Linked DNA regions of Paenarthrobacter nicotinovorans. The protein of the gene in region 1 binds, or shares a complex with, the protein of each later gene. Links are inferred from orthologs where the notes say so. Each region holds a gene or a part of one and is shown in the gene's direction. Other genes may lie near its edges. The genes, in order: dnaB and dnaG.

Region 1 (11,953 bases):
CGGGACATCAATGAAGCCCTGGCGTATATCAAGGCGCACGCCGCCGAGCTCAATGTGGACACCAACCGCATCGTCCTCGCAGGGGACTCCGCCGGCGCCCAGCTGGCCAGCCAGATGACCACGCTCACGGTGAACCCGGAGTATGCCAATCTCATGGGAATCCAGCCGGCCCTCCGGAAATCGGAGCTTGCTGCCACCATCCTGCATTGCGGTGTCTACGATCTTCGCGCCATGGCGGACCTGAACGGCATCGTGGCGTGGGGTTTCAAGACTTCCCTTTGGGCCTACACCGGCACCAAGGATTGGTCTGCCACGTATGCCGGGGCCACCATGTCCACCATCGACTTTGTTACCCCCGGTTTCCCGCCGACGTTCATCAGCGGCGGCAACGGCGACGGCCTTACCTGGCTCCAATCCGTTCCGTACAGCAACCGACTGAAGGACGCCGGGGTGCCGGTGACGGAGCTGTTCTGGCCGGCCAATCATGAGCCCGAGCTGCCGCACGAATACCAGTTCCACTTGAATTTCAGCGAGGCACAGGAGGCCCGGGACAGGACGTTCGATTTCCTGGCGCGGTATACCGCCAAAGTATCTCCATGATGGAACTATTATGGGGGAATGGCTGATTCCCCTGAACGTCGGATAACCCGCACTCCCCTCCTCTTCTGGGCTTCTGTTGTCTGTGCCGCGGTACTGGTCCTGGTGCCGGCATGGATGCTTGCGGGGAACCCGGCCGTACTGCGGGGCCACCCCTTGCTTCCGTCGCTTTTGGTGACTGCCGCCGTCGTCGGGCTCTTGTGGGGCTTGCTGCTGTGGCGGCGTCGACGCGCACTACGGCCGCGTTCTGTCGTGCGGACGGTCGGGGCCTGGCTTGGGCGCGTGGCGGTGCTGGCGCTTGTGGCAATGCTCTTCTGGCTCAATCCATTCGCGTACCAGCCACCTGCTGACCAGGCCTCAGGCCCGGCGTCCAGCTTTTCGATCACCGAGGATCCGACGTCGATCGTGCTGACTCCCGAGGCGAGTGAGGTCAGTACAGGCTTGGTGTTCTATCCGGGCGCCCGGGTTGAAGCCCGCGCCTACGTGGACCTGCTCAAGCCCGCCGCCGATGCCGGGTTCCTGGTGGTCATTCTGAAAGAGCCCCTGAACCTCAGCTTGCTGGACGGAGACCAGGCCCGCAGCGCCATGGCCGCCCACCCCGCCATCACCACGTGGGCAGTGGGAGGCCACTCGCTCGGCGGGGTGAGTGCCAGTTCCTTCGCGCTTGGCAACGCCGATGTGGACGGGCTGCTTCTGTACGCCTCCTACCCTTTGGAATCCCTCCGGGAGCGTGCGGGGCTGATGGTCGAGTCCATTTCCGGAACAGAAGATGGCCTCAGCACTCCGGCGAAGATCGAGGCCTCCCGCGACTTGCTGCCGGGTGACACCAGGTTTGTCGCGGTCCAAGGCGGGAACCATGCCTTCTTTGGAAATTACGGAGCGCAGCCCGGAGACGGTCAGCCGGGCGTGGACAGGTCCGTGGCGCAGGCGCAGATCGCCGCGGCTACTGTGGAGTTCCTGCAGCAACTCAAGACTCCGTAGGCCAGGAGGGAATACTTCCGGAAGGGCCCCTGTTCTTAGATTTAGATGCAAATGCATGTAAGCTGGATGAACAAGCAACAGGAGAATGCCATGGAAACCCGCCGCATCACCGTACTTTCCGCCGGACTCGGCGTCCCGTCGTCGAGCCGCTTGCTGGCGGACCAGCTGGCAGCTTCTGCCGAGCGGCAGCTGCGCGGAGCCGGCTATGAGGCGAAGATCGACATCGTCGAGCTGCGCGACCTCGCGGTGGACATCGCCAACAACTTCGTTACCGGCTACGCCGCACCGCGCCTCGCGGAGGTGATTGCCGGCGTCGAGGATTCCGATGCCATCATCGCCGTCAGCCCCGTCTTCAGCGCCTCTTACAGCGGTCTGTTCAAGTCGTTCATCGACGTCCTCGATCCCAAGTCGCTGGACGGCAAGGCCGTACTGCTGGGCGCGACGGGCGGCACCGACCGCCACCAGATGGTCCTCGACTACGCCATGCGGCCCCTGTTCAGCTACCTGCGCACCAGGATCGCGGCTACGGGCGTCTTCGCGGGGCCGCAGGACTGGGGAAACACCGACGACGGCGCCTCGCCACTTTCGTCGCGGGTGGACCGGGCCGCGGGTGAACTCGTGCAACTGCTCAGCGGCCCGCAGCCGCACCGCAAGGACAACGCCCTCGAGTCGTTACCGTTCGAGCAGCTGCTGGCCGGAATCTCAGCCGGCAGGTAGGCCGAACTTTTAGCGCGTGCCGGTCGTTGGGGCAAGCATGAAGTGTCCTGTGGATTCCATTGACCTGGTGATGAGCGAACGAAGCGGCGTGGAGATCGACTGCTGCCCACAATGCAGGGGAGTGTGGCTGGACCGCGGTGAGCTGGACAAGATTATTGACCGCGTAGCAGCTGAGACCGGCCCGGCCGTCAGCCGGCAGGCGCCACCACAACCGCCGATCGCCCCGCCGCCCCTCTACAACCCGTTTGAATCCCGTCCGCAGGAACCGCGGTACGACGACAGGGACCGCCGCGACCGGCACGATCATGACCGCGACCATCATGACCGTGACCGTCGGGACTACGACCGGCGGGATGGTGGCCGCGACCAGTACGGCCGCAAACGGAAGAAGAAGGAAGGCTTCCTGGGCGACCTCTTTGACTTCTAGCTAGTCGTCCAGAAGCTCGATGAATTCACGGGCCTGCTTGATGTTGATGTCCGAATGGCGGGTCAGGGCCAAGGCCGCGCCTTCCACGTCACCGCTCTTGGCCAACGTGCGGATCCGTCCGTAGATTTCGTCGTTGAGCATATTGCTGCTGACTTCGCGGGTGACGTCACCCTTGCTGACGATTGCCCTGTAGCGGTAGGGAAAACGCTCCGGTTCATCGTCGTCATCCGCGAGCAGGTCTTTGGCCGGGGCTTCCGGCGTGAATGGTTGCGGGTGTGCCGCCAAAGCGCCCACGGCGTTGCGCGAGGCCCGCAGCCCCTCACCCGTGGCCTGCAGATACAGCTTGATCGCCGCCATGCCCTGGCCCTGGGCTATGAGCGAGTACAGCTGGCGGTGCTGTTCCTGGTTGAGCTTGGCCGCAGACTCCTTGGCCAGATCCACGGGGTCCATTGGCGCATTTGCTGCGTCGTTGCCCGTCTTTGTTTCAGCAGAGCGCTTGGTGAAGGAATGAATGAGCAGGAGCACTCCCGCCACCACCGCAATGAGGATCAGGAGCGGAATGAGGATGGAATCCATGGCGTTGTCAGAGCCGATCTACGTAGTTCTTGGCGGTAAGCAAATCTGAGTGGGTGGCTTGGCGAAGAACTTTGATGGCTTCAATCTTTTTGCCGCTTCGGACCAGGTTCTGCAGCTCGAAGGCGAGCTGGGGGTTGAGCTGGCCGTTGGGAAGCACAGCGGGTTGGTGGCCCTGCTGGCCGGCGGCCTGCGAACGGGCGGCCTGCGCCTGGACTGCCGTGCGGTTCTGCTCGGTCTGCTGGCTGTGTTGGGCTTCGTTTTGGCTCGGCTTGGTGGTGGCCTCGATGCGGGCTCGAAGGGCCAGCGCCTCTTGGACCTGGGAAGCCTGGTGCGCGGCGGAGCGGGCTGCCAGTTCCCGCTGGTATCTCTCAGCATCCGACACCCCGGTGTCCCGTGGTTTGAAGGCCGCAGTCAAGGCCCACAACAGGCCCAGGAGGACAAGAAGCGGAAGGGCAATCGTCAACACGTCACCAAAGTTCATCCCCATGCTTAGAGCTTATGCCAGAACTGCGTTATCCACAGCACATTCCACGGTGGGCATAGGCTTCTGAGAGGATAGTGTCAAATTCAGCCACGAAAAGTAAGATGCATCACATTTGGGGCATGTTTATGGTGCTTTTAGCCACTCCGGGCCTCCTTGGAACCCTTGGGGCTGTGGATGATTTTCCGCTGAATCTTTCTTTAGTCCACAGCTTGTGAGAAGCGTTTCCGCAGGTCAGAGGGTTGATTCCGTCAAAAGAATTTCTCTATCCACAGAGTAGTGCACAGTCTGTGCACAACGTGGAGGTGGTATTCCACAGCTTATCCACAGGGGCCTTCGGGTACCTGCTGTAACGTGTCTGAAGTGTCCATTTTGGGCACGGATATCCCCGAGTCGAGTTTCCTTGGTCGCAAAAAGCCGCTTACGGTGACGATCTCAGGGAAGCGGCTGTGGATAACTTGTGGATACCGCTATTTTGTCGGAGCTGCCTGACATTCTCGGAGCAACCCCGGCGGACGGTTTAGCCACACACTGCGCTTTACAGGCCGCCAGGGAGTTCAGCCCTGCAGCGGTACAAAAATGGAGGACGGCTTTGTCAGTTACGCACTTGGACTCAATCGAGGGCACTCGCGCTTCGGACTCGAGCCGGAAGCCTCCCCAGGACATTCCTGCCGAACAGTCAGTACTGGGCGGCATGATGCTGTCCAAGGATGCGATCGCCGACGTCGTCGAAATCGTCCGCGGACATGACTTCTACCGGCCGGCGCACGAGACCATCTATGAATCCATCATTGACCTCTACGGCCGTGGTGAACCTGCTGATGCCGTGACAGTATCGGACGAGCTGACCAAGCGCGGCGAGATCAACCGGATCGGCGGCCCCGCCTACCTCCACGAGCTCATCCAGACTGTTCCCACCGCCGCAAACGCCGGGTACTACGCGGAGATCGTGGCCGAACGAGCGGTCCTCCGCCGCTTGGTCAATGCCGGCACCAAGATTGTGCAGATGGGCTACGGCCAGGACGGCGAGGTGGAGGACCTCGTCAACCAAGCACAGGCCGAGGTCTACGCGGTGGCTGAAAAACGCACCGCCGAGGACTACGTGGCGTTGAAGGACGTCATGGAGTCCACTGTGGACGAGATCGAAGCTTCGGGCCACCGCGGCGAAGGCATGACCGGTGTTCCCACAGGATTCTACGAGCTCGATGAACTGACGCACGGCCTCCACCCGGGCCAGATGATCGTTATCGCAGCCCGACCGGCTGTTGGTAAGTCCACTTTCGCGTTGGACTTCGCCCGCTCGGCTGCCATCAAGAACAACCTGGCCACGGTCATGTTCTCCTTGGAAATGGGCCGGAATGAGATCGCCATGCGTCTGCTCTCCGCAGAAGCCACCATTGGCCTCCAGGATCTCCGCAAGGGAACCATCAAGGACGAGCAATGGTCCAAGATTGCCACCACCATGGGCCGCATGAACGATGCTCCCCTGTTCATTGATGACAGCCCCAACATGTCCCTCATGGAGATCCGGGCGAAATGCCGCCGCCTGAAGCAGCAGCATGACCTCAAGCTCGTGATCCTTGACTACCTCCAGCTCATGAGCTCGGGCAAGAAAGTTGAGTCCCGACAGCAGGAAGTCTCCGAGTTCTCGCGTGCACTCAAGCTGCTCGCCAAGGAGCTCCAGGTTCCCGTCATCGCGCTGTCACAGCTGAACCGTGGTTCCGAGCAGCGACAAGACAAGCGCCCGATGGTTTCCGACCTCCGTGAATCAGGCTCGATCGAGCAGGACGCCGACATGGTCATCCTGCTTCACCGTGAAGACGTTTACGACAAGGAATCGCCGCGTGCGGGTGAAGCGGACATCCTGATCGCCAAGCACCGTAACGGCCCCACCAAGGACATCGTGGTCGCCTTCCAAGGCCACTACTCGCGCTTTGCCAACATGGCCGGCGACACCGGCGGTGGCGGCGGGTTCTAATCTTCTTGTGGCCCTCCCCGGACAACGTGACCGGGCCAGTAGTGTTGACTCGGTCCGCGTCCGCGGGTTTATCAATGACTTATTGGGGAATCATATGAAGAAGAACTTGCTGCTCGGACTTGGGGCATCAGCAATCGTTGCGATGACTCTTACGGCATGCGGCGGCACTACGCCGGCATCGCAGGACTCGACGGCGGCTGCGGCCAGCGAAACTGCCTCCAGCACACCGTCCCCGGCAAAGCAGTACACCGACGAAGAACTCGTCGTTTTGGTCGGGCAAATCAAGGCCTCTGATGGCAGCAGTCCCGCCGTACTTTCCGGTGAGGAGCTCTTGGGCCAGTACGCCTCACTGCTGGACGGCTTCGGCAAGGCCACCATTGAACCGGAAAGCTGCAAGGACCTGCGCACTCTTGGAGTTCCGCACGATATCTCCGGTTCGAGCATCGCGGGGACGGCCCGGGCCAAGGTGGGCGATTTCATCAGCAACGTATCGCTGACGTCCGGAGTCGACTCTGCCGTGCTGCAGGAGAGCGTGGAGTCAAGCAAGTCCCTGGCAGAAACGTGCCGGAAAATGACGTTCTCCGCGGAGGGAGAGGCAATAACAACCTCCACCGAAAAGATCGAAGGTGTTGGCGGCGTGCCCGGCACGGTGGCGCTGAAGACGCTCATGGTGATGCCTGACGGGAAAACGGGAGCGATCTACACGGCGCACGCCGTCAAGGACGGTGTCCTGATCTCGGCCACGGCCTCAGGTACCGAAGCTGCGGCCGGTGGGCCGGAAGCAGCAGGCGCGCTCATGGACCAGGCCGCCGCGCTCATCAAATAGTTCCGTGAAGGCCGTGCGGGCGGGTTCGTCCGCACGTACGGCCTTCATCGGCTTAAGGCTGCCCTGAGCAGGGTCAGTACTCGCCCTTGATCACGAAGTAGGACCCGCGGATGGTGCCGGCCAATTTGGATTTCTGGCGGGCAAACTTGAACTTTGATTCCAGTTCTTCAGGGACTTCCATGCCGTCGGAGAGCTTGAACCCGACGGCCCTTTTTCCCTCGCCAACGCTGTACATGACGTTGATGGACAGCCCGGACTCGTAGAAAACGTAGGCCATCTGAAGGTCCTCCACCTGGAAAGACGTGGCTTCCAGTGGCCGCGACTTGATCACGATGTCGCGTTCTTCCTTGAGGATCCGGCTCACCCTGTCCACCACGTCGGGGAGCTCGTCGGCGGGGCTGACCGTGAATTCATGGTCGTACTTGTTCTTGTAGTAGCGGGCTTCGTTGGCCCGTAGTCCTGCGGCGGCTTCCGCTACGGGGGAGGACTCGAGTCCCACAGTGGAAACGTTCTTGAAGTCAACGATGTAGGGCATCAGCTCTCCTGCTCGGGCCTGTTTGGACCAATGCTACTGGTGAGGCGGGCAGGAATGACTGTGCAGCCGTTGTGAAGGCTTAGCAGCCCTCGAAGTCGCTCAGCACCTTCACCTTCGCGGCTGAGCCGGAGGATGGATCGAACGCGTAGCCGATCCACTCCTTGGCCAGGCGACGGGCAAGCTCCACGCCCACGACGCGCTGACCCATGGTGAGGACCTGGCAGTCGTTGGACAGGACTGAGCGTTCGACGGAGAACGAATCGTGTGCTGCCGTGGCCCGGATGCCGGGTACTTTGTTGGCCGCGATGGCCACGCCGATTCCCGTGCCGCAGAACAGGATGGCCCGGTCGGCCTTGCCGTCGCGGATCATCTCTCCGGCAGTGATTCCAACGTATGGGTAGGGGCGGGTAAAGTCTTCATCCGCGTGGTTGACTCCGATGTCGATCACTTCAGTAATCCGGGAGTCGGCCTTGAGGTCGGCCATGATCCGGTCTTTGTAATCAACGCCGGCTTCGTCGGCGCCCACGATAATGCGCATGGAATTCTCCTAGTTGGTAACGGCAGCTACGGGAACTGCGGTGAAATGCGGTCCGACGGCGGTGAACACCATGGCGAGCGACGTCGCCCCGGGATCCGGCGTACCGAGGCTCTTCTCGGCCAGCGGCCTGGCTCGGCCTTTGAGGGGGCGGAGGTCAGCGGTGGACGCGGCAGCGGCCGAAGCGTCAGTCGCAGCAACTGCCCAAGCCTCTTCGACAGGGATGCCGGAAGCGATGCGTTCCTCCAGCGACGCAGCGAACGGAAGCAGGGCATCCATCATGGTCTTGTCGCCCATCTCGGCCTTCCCAAGGCCCGCGATGCGGTCCGCGAAGGCGCGAACAGACTCGGCGAGGACGTCCGGCGTCGGGGTCTCTGCATCACCCAACCGCTCGCCGAAGGCGCGGAGCCCGGCACCCCAAAGAACGCCCAAGGTACCTCCAGCCTTGTCTGCCCAGGCGTCGCCCGCCGCGATCAGGACCGAACCGGCTCCCGCACCCCGCTCGAACGCGGTTGCTGCGGCCTCGTTGGCAGCTGCGGATCCGCGCACCATGCCGCGGCCGTGGTCGCCGTCGCCTGCTATCGCGTCCATGTCCCCCAGCATCGATTCGGAAGCCCGCAGCAGCGATGCGGTAGTGTCCAGGGCCGAGAGGCACTGTGCTGCGTAAGCGCGGGACTCAGCTGTGGAGGAGTAGTCGGCAGTTTCGGTCGCGGAATCCTCGTGGACGACCTCGGAAACACCGGCATCGAAGCCAACAGAGCCACGGCGATAGGCCGGAGTCAGGGCAGGTGCGGTCCAGTACTGCTCCAGCTCATCGTCCAACCAGGTCAGCGTCAGCGACGCACCGGCCATATCCAGCGAGGTCACCAGTTCACCCACCTCCGGCATCACCAGCGTGTAACCGGCTTCGCGCAGCAGGGGAGCGACGGTGCGCCAGAGGACGAAAAGCTCCTCATGCTTGGTGGAACCCAGGCCGTTGAGGATCACGGCGAGTCTCCGGGAAGCGCCCGCCGGAGTTTCGGCCAGGACCCGGCGCACCAGTTCGCGGCCAAGTTCGACGGCGGATGGCAGCTCGGTATCGAACAGTCCCGGCTCGCCGTGGATACCCAGCCCAAGGCCCATCTGTCCCTCGGGAAGGCGGAACAACGGTTGGTCGGCTCCCGGGAAGGTGCAACCGCCAAACGCGGTGCCAATGGTTCGTGTCAACCCATTCGCCTTGCGTCCCAGACGAACCACTGCGTCGAGGTCAAGTCCTGCTTCGGCAGCAGCACCCATGACCTTGAAGACCACGAAATCCCCGGCAATGCCGCGCCGCTTCCCGATCTCCCCGGGTGAGGCGCTGGCAATGTCATCGGTGACCAGAACGTTCTCTGCCCGGATGCCCTCGGCGTTCAGGCGTTCGCTGGCCATGCCGAAGTTCATGACATCGCCGGCGTAGTTGCCGTACGTGAAGACGACTCCGGCACCGGAGTCGGCTGCCTTGGCCACGGAGTAGGCCTGCTGAGATGACGGGGAGGTGAAGATGTTTCCCACCACTGCACCGTCAGCAAAGCCCGGCCCGATGATGCCGGCGAAGGCCGGGTAGTGTCCTGAACCGCCGCCGGTGATGACAGCGACCTTCGGCGAGGCCGGGCGGTTGCGACGGACGGCGCCGCCATCCACCTGCCGGACGAGGTCCGAGTGGGCGTCACAGAAACCGGCAAGGGCTTCATCGGCGAAGTCGGCGGGGTCGTTGAAGATTTTGGTCATGGTGGGTCCTGGGTTTCCTTCGAGCGGCCCGAATCAGTGGATGTGGCTGCCGCCGTTGATGTCGATGGTGGTGCCGGTGAGGTACGCGGAGTCCTCGGAGGAGAGGAACGTGATCACAGCGGCGACTTCCTCCGTGGTGGCGTTGCGGCCCAAGGGGATCCCTGCGTTGATGGCGGCTTCCTGCTCTTCGGTGCTGCCGACCCGGATGTTGGTGTCCACAGCGCCGGGGGTGATGGCATTGACGGTCACTCCGGTGTCGCCGATTTCGCGGGCGAGTGCCTTGGTGAAGCCGAGGATGGCGGCCTTGGCTGCGGAGTAGGGAACCTTGCCAAAGACGCCGCCGCCGCGCTGTGCGGAGACCGAGGACATGTTGACGATGCGGCCCCAACCGTTGGCGATCATGTCCGGCAGGAACGCCTTGGTGACCAGGTAGGTGCCGGTGGCGTTGACGTCCATGACCTTGTGCCACAGCTCGAGCGTGGTTTCCAGGAACGGGACGGGTGAGGTGATGCCGGCGATGTTCGCCAGGGCTCCGACGGGCGGGAGGTTTCCGGCGGTGACTTCTGCAGCGACGGCGGCCTGCGCTGCGGTGACTGAAGCTTCATTGGCAACGTCGATTTCGTAGCCGAAGGCGGGAACGTTGAATTCATTGGCGATCTCGGCGGCAACCTTGGCGGACTTCTCGCCGTCGAGGTCCAGGATCACAATGCCCCAGCCCTGGCTGGCATAACGACGGGCAGTGGTGAGGCCGATGCCGCGGTCGGAAGTAGCTCCGGTGAGGACGGCGGTGCGCTGGATGGTGGTCATGGTGCTCCTTGAATATGAGGTAACGCGGTTTAGATGAGGTCTGAGATGTAGCTGGCCGCTTTGGCTGCAGCCGCGGGCCGTTCGTCGTGGGTGACGTCCCGGGTTTCGAGTTCCAGGGAGAAGTGGCCGGTATAGCCAACGTCCCGTAACGCGGAAAGGCCGGCAGCGAAGTCTGCTTGTCCGTTGCCGATGCTGAGGTTGATGTTCCCGGGCTCGTTTGCGGTCGCTGGAACCGCGTCACGCAGGTGGACGTGCTTTATCCGTGCGGAGAAGCGGTCCACGAAATCCGCGGGGTCGCCTCCGGACGCGACGATGTGGCTGAAGTCCATGACGATCCCGACGTCGGAACCGGCAAGGCGATCGGCGAGCAGCTGCGCGCGTTCGGTGTTCCAGCACAGCCGGTAGTAGTGCAGGGATTCGGTCCACAGCTCGACGCCGAACTCCTTGGCGCGGGCAGAGGCGTGAATAAGTTGAGCTGCGACAGCGTCGATGTCTTCTTCCAGGCCCCGCAAAGGATCGTGGTCGATCGCACCGCACGGCAGGACAAGTGCTTTCGCGCCGGTCTTGGCCGCCAGGGTGAGCAGCATCCCGAGGTGTCGTTCGCGCGCTTCCCGGGTGCCGGCGTCGAGCGTTGCGTTCAGGTCGCCGACGTCGCCGTTGACCGAGCGGACGCGCAGTCCCGAGCTGTTGACGACGGCGGCAACCGCCTCCACTGCCTCGGCATCCAGTACGTAAGGCACATGGTCACAGACGCCGGGGAGCGCGCCGAGGTCGATTTCCTCGAAGCCGAGGCCACGCATGGTGTGCAGGGCTGTGGCCAGGTCCTGGTGGCGGAAGCTGATCGATGAACAGCCAAGTCGTTGATGAAACATCGTCGTTTGATCCTCGTGTCGAGCCCCTCGACGGAGAGGGGCCTTAGTGATGGAGACCACGTTAGCTAGGTTGACTGTCAACAGTCAACCTCCTAAGTTGACTGTTGACATTGCTGGTGGTGTCGGTCACAGTTGACGTATTATGTTGACTGTCGACAGTGGGGTTGCCGAAGACGCACCGCACTCTTGAAAGGGAAAGACACACATGAGCAATGAAGCTCTGACCATGCGTGGTCCGGTTCATGGAACCAAGGAAGCAAAGCGCGTCGCCGTCGGTTCCGGCGTTGGCGCAGTCATCGAAACCTACGACTTCATCGGTTTCGGCACAGCCGCAGCACTGTACTTCGGTACGGCGTTCTTCCCGGGCGCTGACCCGGTAACCGGCACCCTGGCCTCCTTCGCGACCCTCGGCGTCGGCTTCGCTGCCCGTCCACTGGGTGGCATCATCGGCGGCCATCTCGGCGACAAGCTCGGCCGCAAGCCGGTGCTGGTGGCCTCCCTCATCCTTATGGGTCTGGCGACGTTCGCGATCGGCCTCCTGCCCACCTACCAGCAGGTTGGCCTGCTGGCTCCGGCTCTCCTGGTCCTCGTCCGCGTCATCCAAGGCCTGGCCTTCGGCGCTGAATGGGGCGGCGCCATCCTGATGAGCTACGAGCACGCACCCTGGCGGAAGAAGGGCCAGTTCACGGGAATCGTGCAGGCCGGCTTCCCCGTCGGCCTGCTCCTCGCCAACCTGGTGTTCCTGAGCAGCGTGGGCCTGGGATCCGAGTGGGCATGGCGTGTACCGTTCCTGGCCAGCATCGTGCTGGTTGCCGTCGGTCTCATCATCCGTTCAAAGGTTCCCGAGTCCCCGGTCTTCGAAGACGTCAAGA
Region 2 (11,955 bases), 2.7 Mb from region 1 along the record:
CGGCCACAGCTACGGCCAGTACATCCTGATCAGCCTGACCGTGTACGCAGCCATGACGGCCGCCACGGGAGCCGGCAGCCAGGTGGCGGTCGAACGTGCCCAGGGATGGAGCCGGCAACTGCGCCTCACGCCCCTGCTGCCCGGGGCGTATATCGCCATCAAGGCAGCTGCGGCGTTGACCCTCTCGCTGGTGGCTGTGATCGCCCAGTTCGTGATCGGAGCCATCGCCGGAGTGACCATGGACGCGCAGACGTGGCTGACCGCCGGGCTGGTGGCCTGGTTGGGTTCCCTGGTGTTCGCCGCCCTGGGACTTTTCGTGGGGTACCTCATGCCCAGCCAGAACGTCATGCAGATCCTTGGACCGGCCCTGGCGATCCTTGCCATGCTGGGAGGCCTTTTCATGCCGATCGAAATCATGGGCGATACCTTCGGGACCATCGCCAAATTCACGCCCGCCTACGGGATCGGTCAGCTGGCGCGCAGCCCCATCACCGGTGAGTTCGACGTCTTGTGGATTCTCAACGTCCTGGTCTGGCTCGCCATCTTCGTCGGCGGCGCCGCCATGGCCTTCCGCCGCGACACCAGCCGCGTCTAAGTTGCTCCGGCGTGGCTAAGGTGGGATCCATGAGCAGCCAGTCCCTGGGGGATGCCTTCCGCGGTCCCGGACCCCGCAAATGGTTCATCGGCGCCGGCTTTTCCATTGTCCTCTGGGCGTGGCCCACCTGGAACCTCGTGTGGTCCGTGGACGAACCGGCAGGCTGGAAGGTACTGGCCTCGGCGTCGTTGGTGGCCTTCTTCGCCGCCTATGCCGTTTTGCCGATGTTCAGCCGGGTACGGGACAGTCGGACCGGCCTGCTGTGCCTCGCGATCCTGCTGGCACTCAACGGCCTGGTGATCCTTCTGGTGGGCAGGGAAGCGCTGTGGACGTGGCCTTTCCTGGCGTGCGCCATTGGAATGACCACACTTCCGCCGCGCGTCGACTTCGCTGTGATCGTGGCGCTTTCGGGAATTTCACTTGCGTCGGAACTCGCCGGCGGCAACCCTGGACAGGCTTTCTTCCAACCGGCCCTCATCCTGTCCCTGGGATTCATGATGTCCTCGTTTGCGCGCCTGATCCGCCAGACCGTTGAACTCCGGACCGCCCAGACTGAACTGGCGGATGCCGCCGTCGCCGCCGAACGCAGCCGTGTGGCCAGGGACATGCACGACATCCTGGGGCATTCCCTCACTGTCATAGCGGTCAAAGCCGAGTTGGCTGCCCGGCTGTTGGAGCAGGCACCCGGCGGACCGGCCAAGGACAAAGCCTCAGCGGAAATCGTGGAAGTCCAGGAGCTGGCGCGTGGTGCGCTCGCAGATGTCCGGGCCACAGTTGCCGGCTACCGCGGGGTCAATGTCCTGGCAGAACTCGCGGCGGCCCGGACGGCGCTGGAATCGGCGGGTATCGACGCTGATCTTCCGGGGACTGTGGAGCAGGTGCCCGCCAAGCACCGTGAGCTGTTCGGCTGGGTACTGCGCGAGGGCGTGACGAACGTTGTGCGGCATTCCGGTGCCGGGCGTTGCCGGGTCCGGTTGACGGCGTCGACGGTTCTGGTGGAGGACGACGGCGTGGGGCCGGGTCCGGCAGCGGGCGGCAACGGGCTGGCGGGGCTTCGGGAGAGAGTGGCCAGTGCCGGTGGCACAGTAAACATAGGTGCGAGCGACCTGGGAGGGTTCAGATTGGCTGTTGACGTATGACCATCCGGTTGGTGATCGCGGACGACCAGGCGCTGGTGCGCGGTGCCCTTGCCGCCCTTCTGGGGCTTGAAGAGGACATCGAGGTGGTGGCGGAGCTGGCGGACGGCGCAGGCGTTGTGTCGGCCGTGCTGGAGCATGCCGCCGACGTGGCGATGCTCGACGTCGAGATGCCCGGTCTGGATGGCATCAGCGCTGCCGCGGCAGTCCGCCGTGCGGTACCGACATGCCGCGTCCTGATGGTCACGACGTTCGGCAGGCCGGGTTATCTCAGGAGGGCCATGCAGGCCGGAGCCTCCGGGTTCGTGGTCAAAGACACGCCTGCGCGGCAGCTGGCCGAAGCCGTGCGTCGCGTGCACAGCGGGCTCCGCGTGGTGGACCCGATGCTCGCCGCGGAGTCTCTGACCTCCGGTGACAGTCCGCTGACCGAGCGGGAGGTCGAGGTGCTGAAGGCTGCATCCGACGGCGGTACGGTGGCGGACATTGCCAAAGCGGCGATGCTCTCAGAGGGCACGGTACGGAACTATCTCTCAGCGGCGATGGCCAAGACCGGCGGCCGGACGCGGGCGGAAGCCGTGCGCCTGGCACATGAGAACGGGTGGCTTCTGTGAGGGCCTGCGCCCCCGATTTGCCCTGCTTTGCAACAATGGATAGGTGACTGTAGTAGCAACGCCTCCCGCACCAAAGCTTGAGCTCCCGCCCCTGAAGCTCGGCGGGATTACCGTGGACACCCCGGTAATCCTTGCGCCGATGGCCGGAATCACCAACTCCGCCTTCCGCAGGCTCTGCCGTGAATACGGTGGCGGCTTGTACGTGGCCGAGATGGTGACCTCGCGTGCCTTGGTGGAGCGGACGCCGGAATCGCTGCGCATCATCTCCCATGACGAGGACGAGAAAGTCCGCTCCGTCCAGCTCTATGGCGTGGACCCCGTAACCGTAGGCGCAGCGGTGCGGATGCTCGTGGACGAGGACCGCGCCGACCACATCGACCTCAACTTCGGCTGCCCCGTCCCCAAGGTCACCCGCCGCGGGGGAGGGTCCGCGCTGCCGTGGAAGATCGACCTCTTCACCTCGATCGTGCAGACCGCGGTCAAGGAAGCCTCCAAGGGCGGAATCCCGCTGACCATCAAGATGCGCAAAGGCATCGACGATGACCACCTGACCTACCTGGAGGCAGGACGCATCGCCCGTGACTCCGGAGTTGCCGCAGTGGCGCTCCATGGCCGGACGGCTGCACAGTTCTATTCCGGCCAGGCCGACTGGTCCGCGATCGCCCGCCTCCGCGAGGCCCTCCCGGACATCCCGGTGCTCGGCAACGGCGATATCTGGTCCGCTGAAGACGCTGTCCGGATGGTGCGCGAAACCGGCGTCGACGGTGTTGTCGTCGGCCGTGGGTGCCAGGGCCGTCCCTGGCTGTTCGGCGATCTCCAGGCTGCTTTCGAAGGCAGCGACCAGCGGCACCGGCCCGGGCTGCGCGAGGTTGCCGAGGGCGTCTACCGTCACGCGGAACTGATGGTGGAGACCTTCGGGAACGACGAATACAAGGCTCTCCGCGAGATCCGCAAGCACATGGCCTGGTACTTCAAGGGCTACGTGGTGGGCGGCGAGCTGCGGGCGAAACTTGCCACAGTGCCCACCCTGGAGGTCCTGCGGGAATTGCTCGACGAACTGGACATGGATCTTCCTTATCCGGGCGTCGATTCCGAGGGCCCCCGGGGGCGTGCCGGATCCCCGAAAAAGCCGGCGCTGCCCAAGGACTGGCTGGACAGCCGTCAACTGAACGCTGAACAGAGCGCGGATATCTCCGCAGCGGAGCTGGACGTTTCGGGCGGTTAGCCTCACACGTGTAAGACTGGCTCAAGAAGCTCCACACCCCGGCGCTTGAAGGAGGCAGATACCCATGGGAACCGAAGCAATGCTTGGCCACGATGCAGCAAGCCACGATTTTGTGCTGGCCATCCCCGGATACGCCGAGGCAGACTCTGCCCGGTGGGTTGAAGAGCCGCGCAAGAGCAACTACCGCTCCGACTTTGAACGGGACCGCGCCAGGGTCCTGCATTCCTCCGCGCTGCGACGCCTGGGCGCCAAAACACAGGTCGTGGCCCCGGATACCGATGACTTTGTCCGCACCCGGCTCACGCACAGCCTCGAGGTTGCGCAGGTAGGCCGCGAACTGGGCCGTTCGCTGGGTTGCGATCCCGATGTCGTGGACACCGCTTGCCTGAGCCACGATCTTGGCCACCCTCCGTTCGGCCACAACGGCGAATCCGCATTGAACGAAGTGGCTCACACGATCGGCGGTTTCGAAGGCAACGCCCAGACGCTTCGGTTGCTGACCCGCCTCGAACCCAAGGTGCTCGCTGCGGACGGCAGGCCGGCAGGGCTTAACCTGACCCGCGCGAGCCTGGACGCCGCCTCCAAATACCCGTGGTCCGCCGTCGACGCCCCCGTGATCCATGGCCACCGCACCAGCAAGTTCGGCGCATACGAAGACGACCTTCCCGTATTTGAGTGGCTGCGCGAGGGCGCGCCCGGCAACCGCTCCTGCATCGAGGCGCAGGTGATGGATCTGGCCGATGACATCTCGTACTCGGTGCACGATGTGGAAGATGCGATCGTTGCCGGCCACTTCCAGCTGAAGTGGATGGAGAACCCTGACCATCGGGCCCGGGTGGTGGGCTACACCAAGCAGTGGTACCTCCCGCACAACGACCCCGCCGAAATTGATGCTGCCCTTGCCCGGCTCGAGGCCACCAAGGTCTGGGTCCGGGAAGCTGACGGCAGCCGCAAGTCGATGGCGGCGCTGAAGGACATGACCAGCCAGTTGATCGGCAGGTTTTGCCAGAGTGCCATGGAAACAACGCGGGCGCATTTCGGACCGGCCAACCTCACCCGTTATGACGCCGAACTCATGGTCCCCGAGGAGACCGTGACGGAGATCGCGGTGCTCAAGGGATTGGCCACCACCTTCGTCATCTCCACGGACCACCGGCAGCCTGTCTACGAACGCCAACGCGAAGTGCTGCACGCGCTCGTGGGCGTCTTGAACGCCACAGGCGACCGCCACCTGGAGCCGATGTTCGCCGCCGACTGGAGGGACGCCGTCGACGACGGTGCCCGCCTGCGGGTCGTCATCGACCAGGTGGCGTCGTTGACGGACGTCTCTGCCCTGGCCATGTACGAGCGTCTGGTGGGCAGCCTCCCGTCGCTTTGGTGAGGCGCGCCCGGGCGCCGGGCGGTTTGGTCGATGCGACTAGGATGGACACGTGGCTGGCCTGATCAAACGTGAAGATATCGACGAAGTACGCCAGCGCACGGACATCAAGGAAGTCGTTGACGGATACGTCACGCTCAAAGGTGCCGGACTGGGCAGTTTCAAAGGCCTGTGCCCCTTCCACGACGAACGTTCTCCCTCCTTCACCGTCCGCCCGCAGGTGGGCAGGTATCACTGCTTCGGCTGCGGCGAGGATGGCGACGCCATTTCCTTCGTCCAGAAGATGGATCACAGTTCCTTCCACGAAGCCGTGGAAAAGCTCGCGGCCAGGATCGGTTACGAGCTGCGGTACGAAGACGGCGGGACGGGTCCCAGCCGCGAGGAAGTGGGCAAGCGCCAGCGCCTGCTGGACGCCCACAAGATCGCCGATGAGTTCTTCCGCGCACAGCTTCTGACCCCCGGAGCGGCGGAAGGCCGTAACTTCCTGGATGGCCGCGGGTTCGACCGTGCTGCCGCCGAACACTTCGGAGTGGGATACGCGCCGCAAGGCTGGGACGCGCTGTTGAAGCACCTGCGCGGACGCGGGTTCACGGATGCTGAGTTGAAGCTCACTGGAATGTTTTCAGAAGGTAATCGAGGCATTTACGACCGCTTCCGTGGCCGGCTGATCTGGCCCATCCGGGACATCGCGGGGGACACCATCGGTTTTGGTGCGCGCAAGCTCTACGAAGACGACCAGGGCCCCAAATACCTGAACACCCCGGAGACCACGCTCTACAAGAAATCCCAGGTCCTCTACGGCATCGATCTCGCCAAACGGAACATCGCCAAGGAGCGCCAGCTGGTAGTGGTGGAGGGGTACACGGACGTGATGGCCTGCCACCTTGCAGGGGTCACGACGGCGGTGGCCACCTGCGGTACAGCCTTCGGTACAGAACACATCAAGGTGGCCCGGCGGCTGCTTTCGGACGACGGCAGCGGGGGAGAGGTCATTTTCACCTTCGATGGTGATGCCGCCGGCCAGAAGGCCGCTCTGAGGGCGTTCGAGGAGGACCAGCGCTTCACGGCCCAGACCTACGTGGCTGTGGAGCCTTCCGGTGCTGATCCCTGTGACCTTCGCCAGCTCAAAGGTGATGCCGCGGTGCGCGAGCTCATCGGTACCCGGAAACCGCTCTTCGAATTCGCCATCAGGGCCACCCTGCGGCGGCACAACCTGGACACCGTGGAGGGCCGCGTAGCAGCGCTCCGTGAGGCTTCTCCGGTGGTGGCGCAGATCAGGGACTCAGCCACAAGGCCCGAGTACACGCGGAACCTTGCCGGCTGGCTGGGCATGCCCATCGAGGAAGTCAGCCGATACGTCGGCGCGGCCGCTAAACGGGGGACAAGCGGCAGCAACGCTGCAGGCAGCGGCGAGCAAGCAGCGGCCGCGGCAGCACCGCCGTCGGGCGGTCCGGTGTTCAACCGTCCCAACCCCCGCGACCCCGTAGCGGGGATGGAACGCCAAGCACTCGAGGTGGTTCTTCAGGATCCCGCAGTGCTTGGTGGAGTGGCGTGGGACCGCTTTGCGGCTACGATGTTCGCCACGCCGGCCTATGCTGCCGTCCATGCGGCGATCCGCGCCACGGGGCTCGGCCATACGGCAGACCCGGTGTCGTGGGTGGAGCAGATCCGGCAGGAAGTACCCGAGCCCCTGCGCAATCTGGTGTCCGAACTTGCTGTGACACCACTGCCCGCCAGCACCCCGGAAGCGATGCAACGGTATTGCCGGGATATCCTGGCCCGACTCTTCGAGCTTCAGATCACCCGCATCAAGGCCGACAAGATGGGGCAGCTCCAACGGCTCGACGCTGCCTCCCAGCCTGAGGAATTCCAGCGGCTGAACCGTGAGTTGATGCAGCTCGAAATGGAACGCCGGGCGCTGCGCTCGGACGGCTGAGATCCTCGATTTCGTTTTCCGGCAGCCCCCTGTTAAGCTAGTAACCGCTTCATTCCTCCGTAGCTCAATTGGCAGAGCATTCGACTGTTAATCGAAGGGTTACTGGTTCAAGTCCAGTCGGAGGAGCGCACAATACCCCCGTTCCGGTTCGCCGGAGCGGGGGTATTTTTATACCCCCAGGGGGTATCGCCGACCGATTTCACATCCGGTAAAACCTTTGCTAAAGTCATAACCGCTTCATTCCTCCGTAGCTCAATTGGCAGAGCATTCGACTGTTAATCGAAGGGTTACTGGTTCAAGTCCAGTCGGAGGAGCACAAGGGCCCCGTACCCGCCTAATGGCTGGTGCGGGGTCTGCTTTTTAAACGAAATCCATCTCCACCTGGAGGAAGCGCGCGGCTTCCGCCACAGCCGCCATGAACGAGTCCTGCTCGGTGGGAGGGGTCCTGGGCTCACGCGGATGCCACTCATGCGGCGCCGAGTAGACTCTCGTGAAACCGCCGCCCGGAGGGGCATAGAAAATCCCGAACCTTTGGACCGGCCACTCCGGCGAGGTCTCCGGAGCGACCAACAGTGCGGCATCCGTTTCGGGGTTGTACCACTGGGCTATGGGCCGTCGCCGGTCGTCCGTGAAGAGTCCACCCGCGTACAAAGCGGCCGACGGCGGACTGGTCACCGAGCACAGGCGCTCCCACCACAGCGGGAGGATGCGGTCATCCTTGCGCTGCCACGGTGCCGGTAACGGGTTCAGCTCTTGCCAATGTGGCACATCTCAACTTTATCGCCGGTGGGTGGCCGCGAAAAGAGCTTCTAGCGGGACAGGCCCAGGCGCGGGTACAGCACTTCGAAGCCCTTCTCCAGGCCTGCGTTCAATGCCAGGCCCACGTGTCCGCCGTTGGGTACCTCGTAGTAGGTCACTTTCATTCCGGACGCTTGCGCCGCCGCGGACACGGCTTTCGCGGCGGCCACGTAGGTGGGGTCGTCCGAGCCGGCAGTGAACACGGCAGTTGTGTCGGGGAACTGTTTGCCCTTCATGATGTTGATGGGCTTTTGGGCATCGTAGGCGGCCTGGTTACCGCCAAAGATCCCGGCCAGGTTCTCCGTGGGGTCCTCTGCGCCGGGGAACTCCTCGCCTGAGATGTCCACCACGTTGCCCCACATTCCGGGGTACTTGACGGCGAAGGAGATGGCGCATTGGCCGCCGTTGGAATATCCGGCGATGGTCCAGTGGTCCCTGTCCGGAAGGATGCTCAAGTTGTCCTTGGCCCAGTTCACCACGTCCTGGTTGATGTACTTCTCGACGTTTCCGTACTTAGGGGTGTCCAGGCACAGGGTGTCATCCTGGTCCGGGCCGATCTGGTCGGCGACGATCGCAATGGGGGCCAGTCCATTGTTTTTTGCAGCGAACTCGTCGAGGGCGGCGGAGACGTACTGCGGATCGGGGAGGCCCGGCTGGCCCATCATGAGGACGAACAGGGGAAGCCTCGGTGGATTGGCAGTCAGGGCAGCCGGTGGAAGGTAGATACCGGCCGGGCGCGCGTCGAAACCCGACACCGTGGCCGGGATGACTTGGGTCCCCACCTTGCCTTTCGAGGGCATGTTGGCGGGCGGAGTCCAGTGCTGCCACAAGGGTCCGGCCGGAATGGACGCATCCGGGTCCGGCTTGTTCAGTTCAATGACGTCCTCGGTTGAGATCCCCAGGGCCGAACCCAGGGTGTTGTTCAGTCCGAACTCGGCGTTGATTTGCAGGGCGGAGACAGTGACGAAGACGGGGACCGAGATGATGGCCACCACTTTCCGCCAGCGCGCGCTGTGGAGAAAACTCACCGCGACCAACCCCAAAGCGGCGAAGCAGCTGATCGACCAGAACCATACCCGCGGGGTCAGTCCCACGTGAAAGACGTCCAGCACGTCCTCCACGATCCACACGGTGAACCACCCCACCAGCCCTGCCACCACAATGGCGCTCATCGCCGTGAGGACCCAGCGGGCAGACGGCCGGAGGAAGAGCACCAGGAAGAACCCGACGGCGATGATCCCGGCGATCGTCAGGACTACGGGGCTGCTGATTTCGAGTTTCAGGACATCGTTCATGGACGCACCGCCGGATGACCGGTCATGCGGCAGGCTCCCGGGCCACCATCTGCCTCAACAAACCAGCGCTTTGTGCGGGCGAGAGCCCGGGCAGGTAGGCCGAGCCGACCGCCAGTCCGATCGATGGCAAGGCCAGGGGGTCCTGGTAGTACATGTACAAGGTCCGGTGCTCGGGTTGGAACCTTGACTTGAAGGCAGCCAATGATTTGAAGCCGTACATCGGCTCCAGGGCATTTCCCAACAGGGCCAGGACGCGGTCCAGGGTGCTTCGGTCACCTTCCGCGCCTCCGGTCCCCGCATTGGCCAATGGAGAGCCTGAGAGGGAGATCTGCGGAACTTGCTCCTTGAAGTGCGTCACGGCTGAGGCGATCAGGAATTCCATGACGCCCTTGAAGCCTGTTGTGCGGCGCCTCATGAAGTCGAGGGTCCAACCGGAGATCTCGCCGTTGCTGAAAACGGGAAGCCAGCTGGTCACCCCGTGGACCAGGCCGTCGTCGTCCACCGCCACGCAGCAGAGAACTTCGGGATCCTTGAGTTCGTTCAAGCCGCCTAAGGTGAATCCCATCTCGGGTAGGGCCTTGTCAGCCACCCACTCCTCGGAAATCTCAGCCAGTTGGGCCCTGATGCCCGGCGGCATGCTGCCGTAGTGGTACCAAAGGTCCTTGATGGACAGCTTCTCAGCGCGGTTCAGCGCAGTGCGGACGTTCTGCCACTCTTTGCCCTTGAATGTCATTGCCTGGACGTTGAGAAGTGTTTCCTCCGCGACCTCCAGTTTCCTGAAGCCGTAGGGGAGCAGCGGGCCATCCAGCCCGGAGTCGGCGGAATAGAAACACGGGACCAATCCCAATGCGGAACAGTGCGCCACAAAACCAAGCGCTGCCTCGTCATGGTGGCCGGCATCGCCGTAGGGACCGGCAACGGTCAACGCCACCCCGTTGTGGACCTGGTAGGCGACGCCGGCCTTCCTGTCCGGAGTGAACCAGTACTGGTTGTTGTCCCACAATGCCATCCAGGACAAGGTGCCACCGCCCTGGTGCAGCAGCTCGCGGGTGTGGCCGAGATCGGCAGCAGGGTCGGTGGCGATCATCCTGAAGCGGCGGAAGTTGTTGAGGACCAGGACCAGGATGAGAAGCCAGATGACGTCTCCTCCCAGGCCGTACAGCACAGTGCTCAGCAGTCCCTGGGGCAGCGCCACAACGAACGGGACCGGGAAGGGCACCAGGATGTGCGTCAGCTGTCCGGCGAGGTCCCACAGGGTTGACTGGCCCGGGTTGCCCTCCAGGAACCAGAACGCCACGTAGAGGGCCACTGCGGTCACGGCCAGGATCAGGGCGGCCCGGCCAAGGGCACGGTATCCGGCGTCGCTGGACTCCACCCTGAACCTGTGCCTGTTGGCCAGCAGCAGCGCCACGATGATGATGGGCGCAAGAAGAGCCGGGACCACGTACAGCAGCAGGTAGCCGAAATCGTCGCCGCCCATGGTGACATCCGGGTCGCTGATGTACTGCACGATCGCCAGGACGGTCACCGCAGCCAGATACACCTGGATGATCAGTGTCAGCCGATAAGCCAGGCGGCGACCGCGTCGCAGGCCTTCGGCGCAAACCAGTAAGAGCAGGACAGGGATCACCGTCAGGATGGCCGCACCAAAGCTCCGGACACCAACGATGTTTTGCAGGGCCACGCAGTTCGCTTCGTTCCTGCAGGCCTCCTGAACCTCATCGACGTCGGGGCTTGCCTGGAGCATGACCTCGGAGACCACCGAGAGCGGGCCCACCTCCCAGGTGCCCGTCAGTTGGGTCAACAGGGGCCCCAGGGCGAAGACGCCAACCACCGTGCCGACCAGGAAACGCGTCTCACGGAGGCTGGAGGCATTGAACGATCCGCCGCTCTTGTGAAGGACCACGGAGTGTGCGGCCCAGCCGGCAACGATTCCGATCACTGCGCCGGCGAGAGCCTGCAAAGTTTGGGCCACTCCAACGAAGAGGGCGAACATCAGTGCCGCAGCGAGCAACCACGTCCGGAGGCGACGCCGCCACAGCGAGTCAAGTGCCGCCGTCGAAAATCCCAGGGCAGCCGCGGCTCCGCCGTAAGCGCCCACCGCGTACTCCCCGCCGAGGAAGCTCAGCCATTGGTCGCTGTTGTCGGTACCGAAAGCCACCAGCGCGACCAGCACCAGTGCGCTGAGGGCGGAACCGGCGATGAAGGCAGCCAGGGCCAGCCACGGGCCCAGAACCCTTTCGGCAATACCGACCCCCAGCAGGATCGCTGCGGTGCACGCCAGGTAGTCGAGAAGCGAGGAACCGAAGAACGTTGACGTGAAGACCGACCACCACGGCCCGGGTTCCACGGCCAAGCCAAGCCCCACCTGCTCCAGAAGTGCTTCGGGAGGACCGTTAAGGACGCTTCCCGTCGCCAGTGCCAAAACCCAGAGGACCACCACCAAGGCAAGCGTCAGCGGCAAACTCCGCACGGTTGCCAGGCCCCGTAGGGTGCCACGAAATCCGACCGCCGTGCTCATGTGATGTCCCCTTCACCGGTTAGGCACCGGTAACACCGGCTGGCCACCATTCTGCCCTGCGGCAGGGCTTTAGGGGAGGCTTTGAAACGTTCGACGCCGGAGGGTCGGCAAGAGCCGCCGCTTAGTCACGGTTCCTGCCTGGTCACGATTCCTGCCTAGTCACGGTTCCATGGTCCAGGATTGACCCGGTACAGAACCGCGGCGCCGATCACGGCACCGAGCAACGCGCCGAAAACCGCGCTTCCTGCAGCGCGGCCGATGAGTGCCCCGGCCACCGCGCCCAGCATCGCACCGAGAAAGAGGCCCCTGCCATTACGGTGCGGTTTGTTCGTCATAGTGACAGCCTACGGTGCGGTTGATGGATGGCAGCTAGTGGATGGAGGGCACGGTCCGTGGCCGCACAACCAACCAAAGTGCGGTCATGGAACCCGTGATGCAGACGGCCATCACAGCTCCCATG

Evidence for each region.
Region 2: the proteins of dnaB (region 1) and dnaG are in contact, whole or in part, in a crystal structure (PDB 2R6A), measured with the Geobacillus stearothermophilus proteins. The link is inferred for Paenarthrobacter nicotinovorans from one-to-one orthologs. Residues at the interface, in WP_033016901.1 of Geobacillus stearothermophilus: Ser13, Glu15, Ala16, Gln18, Glu91, Leu92, Asp94, Ala95, Val96, Pro97, Thr98, Ala99, Ala100, Asn101, Tyr104, Tyr105, Ile108; in WP_049624496.1 of Geobacillus stearothermophilus: Lys456, Leu457, Leu458, Pro459, Ala460, Asn463, Ala464, Leu467, Leu535, Leu536, Ile537, Ala538, Gln544, Glu545, Asp548, Tyr549, His552.

The regions. Positions count from the first base shown.
Region 1 is NZ_CP089293.1:4,232,998-4,244,950, reverse strand. What follows is about bases 3,621-6,564. They hold dnaB (replicative DNA helicase), read left to right. Parts: upstream 3,621-4,371; coding sequence 4,372-5,757; downstream 5,758-6,564. Other genes in these bases: JMY29_RS19775 (hypothetical protein), read left to right, coding at 5,852-6,564; JMY29_RS19785 (hypothetical protein), read right to left, coding at 3,621-3,779. Outside these bases: JMY29_RS19810 (alpha/beta hydrolase), read left to right, coding at 1-600; JMY29_RS19805 (alpha/beta hydrolase), read left to right, coding at 619-1,578; JMY29_RS19800 (FMN reductase), read left to right, coding at 1,669-2,295; JMY29_RS19795 (TFIIB-type zinc ribbon-containing protein), read left to right, coding at 2,345-2,722; JMY29_RS19790 (hypothetical protein), read right to left, coding at 2,723-3,298; more of JMY29_RS19785, read right to left, coding at 3,306-3,620; more of JMY29_RS19775, read left to right, coding at 6,565-6,583; JMY29_RS19770 (hypothetical protein), read right to left, coding at 6,657-7,118; JMY29_RS19765 (ribose-5-phosphate isomerase), read right to left, coding at 7,198-7,656; JMY29_RS19760 (dihydroxyacetone kinase family protein), read right to left, coding at 7,666-9,402; JMY29_RS19755 (SDR family NAD(P)-dependent oxidoreductase), read right to left, coding at 9,436-10,209; JMY29_RS19750 (sugar phosphate isomerase/epimerase family protein), read right to left, coding at 10,239-11,081; JMY29_RS19745 (MFS transporter), read left to right, coding at 11,287-11,953. UniProt on the Escherichia coli protein: The main replicative DNA helicase, it participates in initiation and elongation during chromosome replication. Travels ahead of the DNA replisome, separating dsDNA into templates for DNA synthesis.
Region 2 is NZ_CP089293.1:1,504,737-1,516,691, forward strand. What follows is about bases 4,494-7,439. They hold dnaG (DNA primase), read left to right. Parts: upstream 4,494-4,997; coding sequence 4,998-6,881; downstream 6,882-7,439. Other genes in these bases: JMY29_RS07020 (deoxyguanosinetriphosphate triphosphohydrolase), read left to right, coding at 4,494-4,948; JMY29_RS07040 (hypothetical protein), read right to left, coding at 7,242-7,439. In the rest of the region: JMY29_RS07000 (ABC transporter permease), read left to right, coding at 1-595; JMY29_RS07005 (sensor histidine kinase), read left to right, coding at 625-1,734; JMY29_RS07010 (response regulator transcription factor), read left to right, coding at 1,731-2,342; tRNA dihydrouridine synthase DusB, read left to right, coding at 2,386-3,567; more of JMY29_RS07020, read left to right, coding at 3,632-4,493; more of JMY29_RS07040, read right to left, coding at 7,440-7,649; JMY29_RS07045 (alpha/beta hydrolase), read right to left, coding at 7,691-8,974; JMY29_RS07050 (bifunctional lysylphosphatidylglycerol flippase/synthetase MprF), read right to left, coding at 8,997-11,495; JMY29_RS07055 (glycine zipper domain-containing protein), read right to left, coding at 11,651-11,830; JMY29_RS07060 (multidrug effflux MFS transporter), read right to left, coding at 11,865-11,955. UniProt on the Escherichia coli protein: RNA polymerase that catalyzes the synthesis of short RNA molecules used as primers for DNA polymerase during DNA replication.